2 regions of the Acidaminococcus sp. BV3L6 genome follow, and region 2 is predicted to be linked to the other one. Evidence: a T-box and tRNA genes for the amino acid it is inferred to sense, from the RefSeq annotation. Region 2 holds a T-box; the other holds one or more tRNA genes.
What was found. A T-box is a leader RNA that pairs with one kind of tRNA and senses whether it is charged. The one in region 2 lies ahead of HMPREF1246_RS06305 (valine--tRNA ligase), so its partner is inferred to be a tRNA-Val.
Positions count from the first base shown of each region.

Region 1: it encodes a tRNA-Val, which carries the amino acid that the T-box ahead of HMPREF1246_RS06305 (valine--tRNA ligase) is inferred to sense. The anticodon was not compared.

Region 1 is NZ_AWUR01000042.1:27,612-31,018, reverse strand. Features, by position in the region: gene secD (protein translocase subunit SecD) at 1-465, shown strand, start outside; gene secF (protein translocase subunit SecF) at 462-1,349, shown strand; tRNA gene HMPREF1246_RS07770 (tRNA-Lys) at 1,564-1,639, shown strand; tRNA gene HMPREF1246_RS07765 (tRNA-Glu) at 1,648-1,722, shown strand; tRNA gene HMPREF1246_RS07760 (tRNA-Val) at 1,731-1,806, shown strand; gene HMPREF1246_RS07755 (NfeD family protein) at 1,926-2,393, shown strand; gene floA (flotillin-like protein FloA) at 2,390-3,385, shown strand; gene HMPREF1246_RS07745 (hypothetical protein) at 3,398-3,407, shown strand, end outside.
Region 2 is NZ_AWUR01000034.1:11,531-14,937, reverse strand. Features, by position in the region: gene HMPREF1246_RS06325 (universal stress protein) at 1-127, shown strand, start outside; gene HMPREF1246_RS06320 (universal stress protein) at 165-593, shown strand; gene HMPREF1246_RS06315 (universal stress protein) at 655-1,092, shown strand; gene HMPREF1246_RS06310 (universal stress protein) at 1,133-1,564, shown strand; T-box leader at 1,662-1,866, shown strand; gene HMPREF1246_RS06305 (valine--tRNA ligase) at 1,915-3,407, shown strand, end outside.

The DNA of each region.
Region 1 (3,407 bases), on a different contig from region 2:
TCTGGGTTCATTGCTGACGTTGTGCTGCTTCTTTATACGCTCCTCGTCCTTGCCGTCATGAAAGGCCTCAATGCCACCCTGACCCTTCCGGGAATCGCGGGGATCATTCTTTCCATTGGGATGGCGGTCGATGCCAACGTCCTTATCTTTGAACGCTTCAAGGAAGAACTGAAAGCGGGCAAGACCTTGCGCGCAGCCGTAAATGCCGGTTTTTCCCGTGCCTTTGTAACCATTATGGACTCCAATGTGACGACCATCATGGCCGCTGCCGTGCTGTTCTATCTTGGCACAGGCCCCATCCGTGGATTTGCCGTGACGTTGGCCTTAGGTGTCCTCATCAGTATGTTTACGGCCATTACGGTTACGAAGTTCATCTTGAACGCCTTGGTTGGCAGCCAATTTACGAAGAATCCTTTCTTCTATGGAGCCAGCCTTCCGAAAAAAGATAAGGAGGTGGAAAAATGAAGCACTTTTCCATTGTGAAAAAAGCGAAGGTCTTCTTTTCCATTTCCCTGATCTTCCTTTTGGTGGGCGTTGTGTCCATGCTCACAAGGGGCTTCAATCTCGGTATTGATTTCACGGGCGGCAGCATCATTGATGTGAAGTTCGAGAACCCTGTAACCGTAAGTGAGGTCCGTGATGTCCTTTCAGACCATAAGCTGGGCAGCAGTATCATCCAGTTGGGCAGTATGGATGGACAGCAAACCGAAGAAAGCCAGTCCGTCCTCATCCGTACGGGCATCATCAGTGATGACCAGCGCGTTGAGACCATGACGGACATGACTAATCGGCTGGGACCCAATGAGGTCCTGCGTGTGGAAAACGTCGGGGCCACGGTAGGCCGCGACCTTGTAAAATCGGCTATGGGCGCCGTTGCTCTCAGCTGGGTGCTCATGATCATCTACATCACGATCCGCTTTGAGCATAACTTTGCCTTTGCCGCCATTATCGCCCTTATCATCGACGTCATGGTCACGCTCAGTTGGTTCTCCCTTCTGCAGCTTGAAATGGATTCGTCCTTTGTGGCGGCGCTCCTTACGGTGGTTGGCTACTCCATTAACGGAACGATTGTTATTTTTGACCGGATCCGGGAAAACCTCCATACTCACCGCCGCAGCGAAAGCTTGGGGGATATGGTGGATAATTCAATCTGGCAGACGATGAACCGTTCCATCTATACGTCGGCGACGACCCTTTTTGCCGTCATTGCCATCTTCCTGTTTGGTGGGGAGACGATTCGGAACTTTTCTTTTGCTATGCTTGTTGGCTTTAGTAGTGGGTTCTATACGTCGACCTTCCTGGCTGGTCCCTTGTGGATCAAGCTGCGCAGCCGCGGCACTCACAAATAAATGAATCATAAAGCAGGGTATCGTTTCGTTTTTGGGGACGGTATCCTGTTTTCTTTTGAAAAGGCTCCTTTGAAGGGGAGGAGAAGGGACGTTTTGTCCATAGGGAATCCAGCAAGACCCTGTAAAAATTTTTTTCAAAAAAAGAAAAAAGTACTTGCATAAAATGACCTCATGCTGTATTATATACGAGTAGTCACTTTTCAGTGACTGACGTGGTCCGCTAGCTCAGCTGGTAGAGCACCTGACTCTTAATCAGGGTGTCCAGAGTTCGATCCTCTGGCGGATCACCATTTTTTTTGGCCGGATGGTCAAGCGGTTAAGACACCGCCCTTTCACGGCGGTATCGGGGGTTCGATTCCCCCTCCGGTCACCAACTTTGATGGGCGCTTAGCTCAGCTGGGAGAGCGTCTGCCTTACAAGCAGAATGTCAGCAGTTCGATCCTGTTAGCGCCCACCAACTCCCGAGAATAAGACCTTTGGATGATTCCAGAGGTCTTTTTTGCTGCTTAAAAAAGGAATTTCCCGTATGTTGTAGAATATAGAGGTAAACGCCTCTGATAAAAGGAGGGATTCCTTATGTTTATGACGTTTCTTCTAATCGGCGTCGTCTTGCTCATGGTAGAAGCTGCAATTCCCGGATTTGGGATTTTTGGCGTGACCGGTCTTTTCTCCCTCTTGGCCGCTCTCTTTCTCTATCTTGGCGGTGGGGGACAGGCGCTTTTCATTGTCGGTGCCCTGCTTTTTTTGACCCTTGTCCTAGGCTATTGGTTCTTTCACAAAGGCCCGCACAGCCGCATTGGCCGCCGCATTACCTTAGGACTGCGCTTTACCGCCGATAAAGGCTATGAAGCCACTGAACGCCTACCCCAGATGGTGGGACAGACGGGAACGGCGGAAACGCCCCTGCGCCCATCCGGACGCGTCGCAATCCACGGGGAGCCTTATGATGCCATGACCCGCGGGGAATTCTATGAGGCCGGCACACCGGTCAAAGTCATTGCCGTCAGTTCACGGCAGCTCGTTGTTGAAAAGGAGGTCCCATGATTGCTTTATTGAGCAGTTCCTTCGTTGTCCTGATTCTTTTTGTCCTCATTGTCCTCTTTCTGCACTTTGTGCCCCTTGGTCTTTGGGTGTCCGCTCTTGCCGCCGGGGTCAACGTGGGAATCTTTACCCTTGTTGGGATGCGGCTGCGCCGTGTTGTGCCCTCAAAGATTGTCCTGCCCCTGGTGAAGGCCAATAAAGCCGGTCTTGATGTCAATGTGGATCAACTTGAAGCCCATTATCTTGCCGGTGGGGACGTGGACCGCGTTGTTGATGCCCTCATTGCAGCGGAACGGGCTGCCATCCCCCTTACCTTTGAACGGGCTGCCGCCATTGACCTAGCTGGACGCGACGTCCTGGAAGCCGTGCAGATGAGCGTCAATCCGAAAGTCATTGAAACCCCGTTGATTTCAGCCGTAGCCAAAAATGGGATTGAACTTAAGGTTCGGGCCCGTGTTACGGTTCGTGCCAATATTGACCGCCTTGTTGGCGGTGCCGGGGAATCGACCATCATTGCCCGAGTCGGAGAAGGCATTGTCACCACGGTAGGTTCCTCGGAAGAGCATACGGACGTCCTCGAAAACCCGGATCATATTTCCCGCACGGTCCTTAGCAAGGGACTTGATGCTGGCTCAGCTTTTGAAATCCTTTCCATTGATATTGCCGATGTTGATGTGGGACGCAATATTGGTGCCCAGCTCATGACAGACCAGGCCGAAGCCGATAAGAACATTGCCCAGGCAAAAGCGGAAGAACGGAGGGCTATGGCTGTGGCCAAGGAACAGGAAATGCGTGCCTATACGCAGGAAATGAAGGCCAAGGTCGTCGAAGCCCAGGCTGAAGTTCCGGCTGCCCTGGCGTCCGCCCTGCGTGAAGGACACCTGGGTGTCATGGACTATTACCGCATGAAGAACATCAATGCCGATACGGCCATGAGGGAGCAGATTGCAGGCGGTGAGCCCCTGCAGGGAGTGGATCATCCAAGTGAAGAGTAAGGAGGCCGCCGCATGGATCATT
Region 2 (3,407 bases):
GGAAAAGGCCTGCACGTCCATTGTCATCGGCAGCCGCGGCCTGTCCGGCATTGCCGAATTCTTCCTGGGTAGCGTCAGTTCCAAGGTTTCCCAGTATGCTTCGGTGCCGGTCCTCATCGTAAAATAAGGACTGCGGCCCGCGTATTTATGGAGGTGAGTTTCCTATGATGAAAAAGATCCTGGTTCCCATTGATGGGTCCGATATTTCCCTGCGTGCCATGAATTTTGCCATTGAGTTGGGGAAACATTTTGCAAGTGAGATTGTTGTCCTCAATGTGGATATTCCCTACGACCTGAGCCGTATCAAACCGGCTGTGAAGGATAAGGACGGCAACGAGATTGAATCGGCCCGCCTGACCCCGCTTGAACTGGCACAGCGGGAGGCAGGAAAATCAGGCTATGACAAGATCACCTTCAAGAAATATGTCGATATCGATCCGGCGGAAAAAATCTGCGAAGTGGCAGAGACCATTGACGCGGACCTCATCGTCATGGGCAATCGCGGAATGGGCGTCCTTGCCGGATTCTTCCTGGGCAGTGTCAGCACAAAGGTTTCTCAAAGTGCCCATTGTCCGGTGACCATCGTCAAATAGCAGGTATGGTACCTGACGCTAGGAATAGGGAGGTTCCCCTAAGGTAAGGAGGTAGAGGTGTATGTTCAAGAAGATCTTAGTTCCTGTTGATGGTTCCTCGACGAGCTGGAGAGCCCTTGAAACGGCAAAGGATCTGGCTGCGAAGTATGACGGTGAGCTCATTGTAGCTCATATCGTCCAGACTTACAGCAGTGCCGATCTTTATATCAACAGCTTGGACCAGACGGCTGTTGCTGCAGAAAATGACCAGTTGACCCGTATTGGCAGCAGTGTTCTTGACACGGCAAGAACCAAGATGGAAGGCTTTACGGGCAAGGTCGACTATCTCATGGATGTGGGCCATGCCTCGGACCGGATTATTGAACTCAGCAAGGACAAACATGCAGATGCCATCGTCATCGGAAGCCGTGGCCTGTCCGGCATCGCTGAATTTTTCTTGGGCAGCGTCAGCTCCCGCGTGGCGCAGTACGCCGCTGTCCCTGTCCTTATCGTGAAATAGGCAGAGGAAAGAAAAGACGCCGTAACTAGGGGGTGGTCTTATGTTCAAGAAATTCCTCGTTCCGATTGATGGTTCCCAAACCAGTTTCCGTGCTCTTGAAACGGCGGCGGATATGGCAAAGGCTGTGGGCGGTGAACTCATTGTCATCCATGTGGTGCCGAGCAATAAAGTCAACCAGCTCATTGTCGTTGGCAATAAGCCCGTCAAGGATACGAGCGTGAAACCAACCCAGATTGGTAAGATGGTCCTTGATACGGCAAAGGACAAACTGAAGGATTTTGCTGGTGCAGCCGAGTTCGACATGGAATTTGGCGACGCCGCTGAAATGGCCGTTACCGTGGCTAGGGAAAAAGGTGCCGATGCCATTGTCATCGGTAAACGCGGTCTGTCAGGCGTGGAGGAATTCCTCCTGGGCAGCGTGAGCAGCAAGGTGGCCCAGCTGTCGCCCGTACCGGTGATCATCGTCAAATAGCACAAGGGAACCTGTGGCAGCAGCTGCAGGTTCCTTTTTTGGAACCGGCGGGAAGATTGACATTCCCCGCGCTCCTTGGTAAAATAAACTATATATGTAAAAAGCGTTGAACGGGAGGAGTAGGGGGCCCTTTCCTTTTAAGAGAAGATGCGGCCGGTGCAAGCATCTAGGAAAATCCCTTGAAGTCGCCCGGGAGCTGGCGTGCTGAACCAAAGTAAGCCCGCCCGTTTGGCTCGTTACGTCCTCAAGTTGCCCAAGCAATTGGGAAAATAGGTGGTACCGCGACCGAACTCGTCCTATCTGATGGGACGGGTTTATTTTTTTTACAGGCTAAGGAGGCTTTTGGAAGTATGGCAGAAGAAAACAACATCCCCAAGGTCTATGACCCGGCGGCAGTGGAAAAGAAATGGTATGCATATTGGGTGGAACATGGCTTTTTCCATCAACCCGTCGATAAGAGCCGGAAACCCTTCAGTGTGGTCATTCCGCCGCCCAACATCACCGGTAAGCTCCACATGGGTCATGCCCTTGATAATACCCTGCAGGACATCCTCGTGCGCTGGCATCGTATGATGGGGGACAATACCTGCTGGCTTCCCGGGTATGACCACGCGGGACTTGCCACGCAGATCAAAGTGGAAGAGGAACTGAAAAAGAAGGAAAACCTCACTCGCTATGACCTGGGCCGTGAAAAATTCCTGGAACGGGTCTGGCAGTGGAAGGAAGAATATGGCGACCGCATCGTGACTCAGCTCAAGAGCCTGGGCATTTCCTGCGACTGGGACCGTCAGCGCTTTACCATGGATGAAGGACTTTCCCGTGCTGTCCGTGAGGCCTTTGTCAGCCTCTATGAAAAAGGCCTCATCTATAAGGGAACGCGCATCATCAATTGGTGCGTCAACTGCCGTACGGCCCTGTCTGACGTTGAAGTGGAACACCAGGATGACGAGGGCCATCTGTGGTATGTGAATTATCCCATCGAAGGGGAAGCCGGGCGCTATCTCCAAATTGCCACGAGCCGTCCGGAAACCATTCCCGGCGATACGGCCGTTGCCGTAAACCCCAAGGATGAACGCTATAAGGACCTTGTGGGAAAACAGGTTCGCCTTCCCATCATGGACCGCCTTATCCCCATTGTGGCCGACGAATACGTTGACCTTGAATTTGGTACGGGCGCCGTAAAGATTACGCCGGCCCATGATCCCAACGACTATGAAGTGGGGCAGCGCCAGAAGCTGCCCAGTCTGACGGTCATCGGTCTTGACGGCAAGATGACGGCGGACGCCGGCAAATACGAAGGGGAAGACCGCTACGAATGCCGCAAGCATATCGTCCAGGACCTGAGGGACTTGGGTCTTCTCGTCAAGATCGAAGACGCGCCCCATGCTGTCGGTCACTGCCAGCGCTGCCACCACGTCGTGGAACCCCTCATTTCCACGCAGTGGTTTGTCAAAATGAAACCCCTCGTGAAGGCCGCCGTGGAATGCGTTGAAGACGGGCGCATCCAGTTTGTGCCGAACCGTTTCACGAAGACCTATACGAACTGGATGGACAACATCCATGACTGGTGCATTTCCCGCCAGATCTGGTGGGGTCACCGTATCCCTGTGTGGTACTGTGACGACTGCGGAAAGCAGATGGCGTCCCGGACGGATTTGACGGAATGCCCGCACTGCCACAGCCACAACATCCATCAGGATGAAGATGCCCTTGATACCTGGTTCAGTTCCGGTCTATGGCCTTTTTCCACCTTTGGCTGGCCGGACAAGACGGACGAACTGCAGCAGTTTTATCCGACGAGCGTCCTGGTGACGGGCTATGACATCATTTTCTTCTGGGTTGC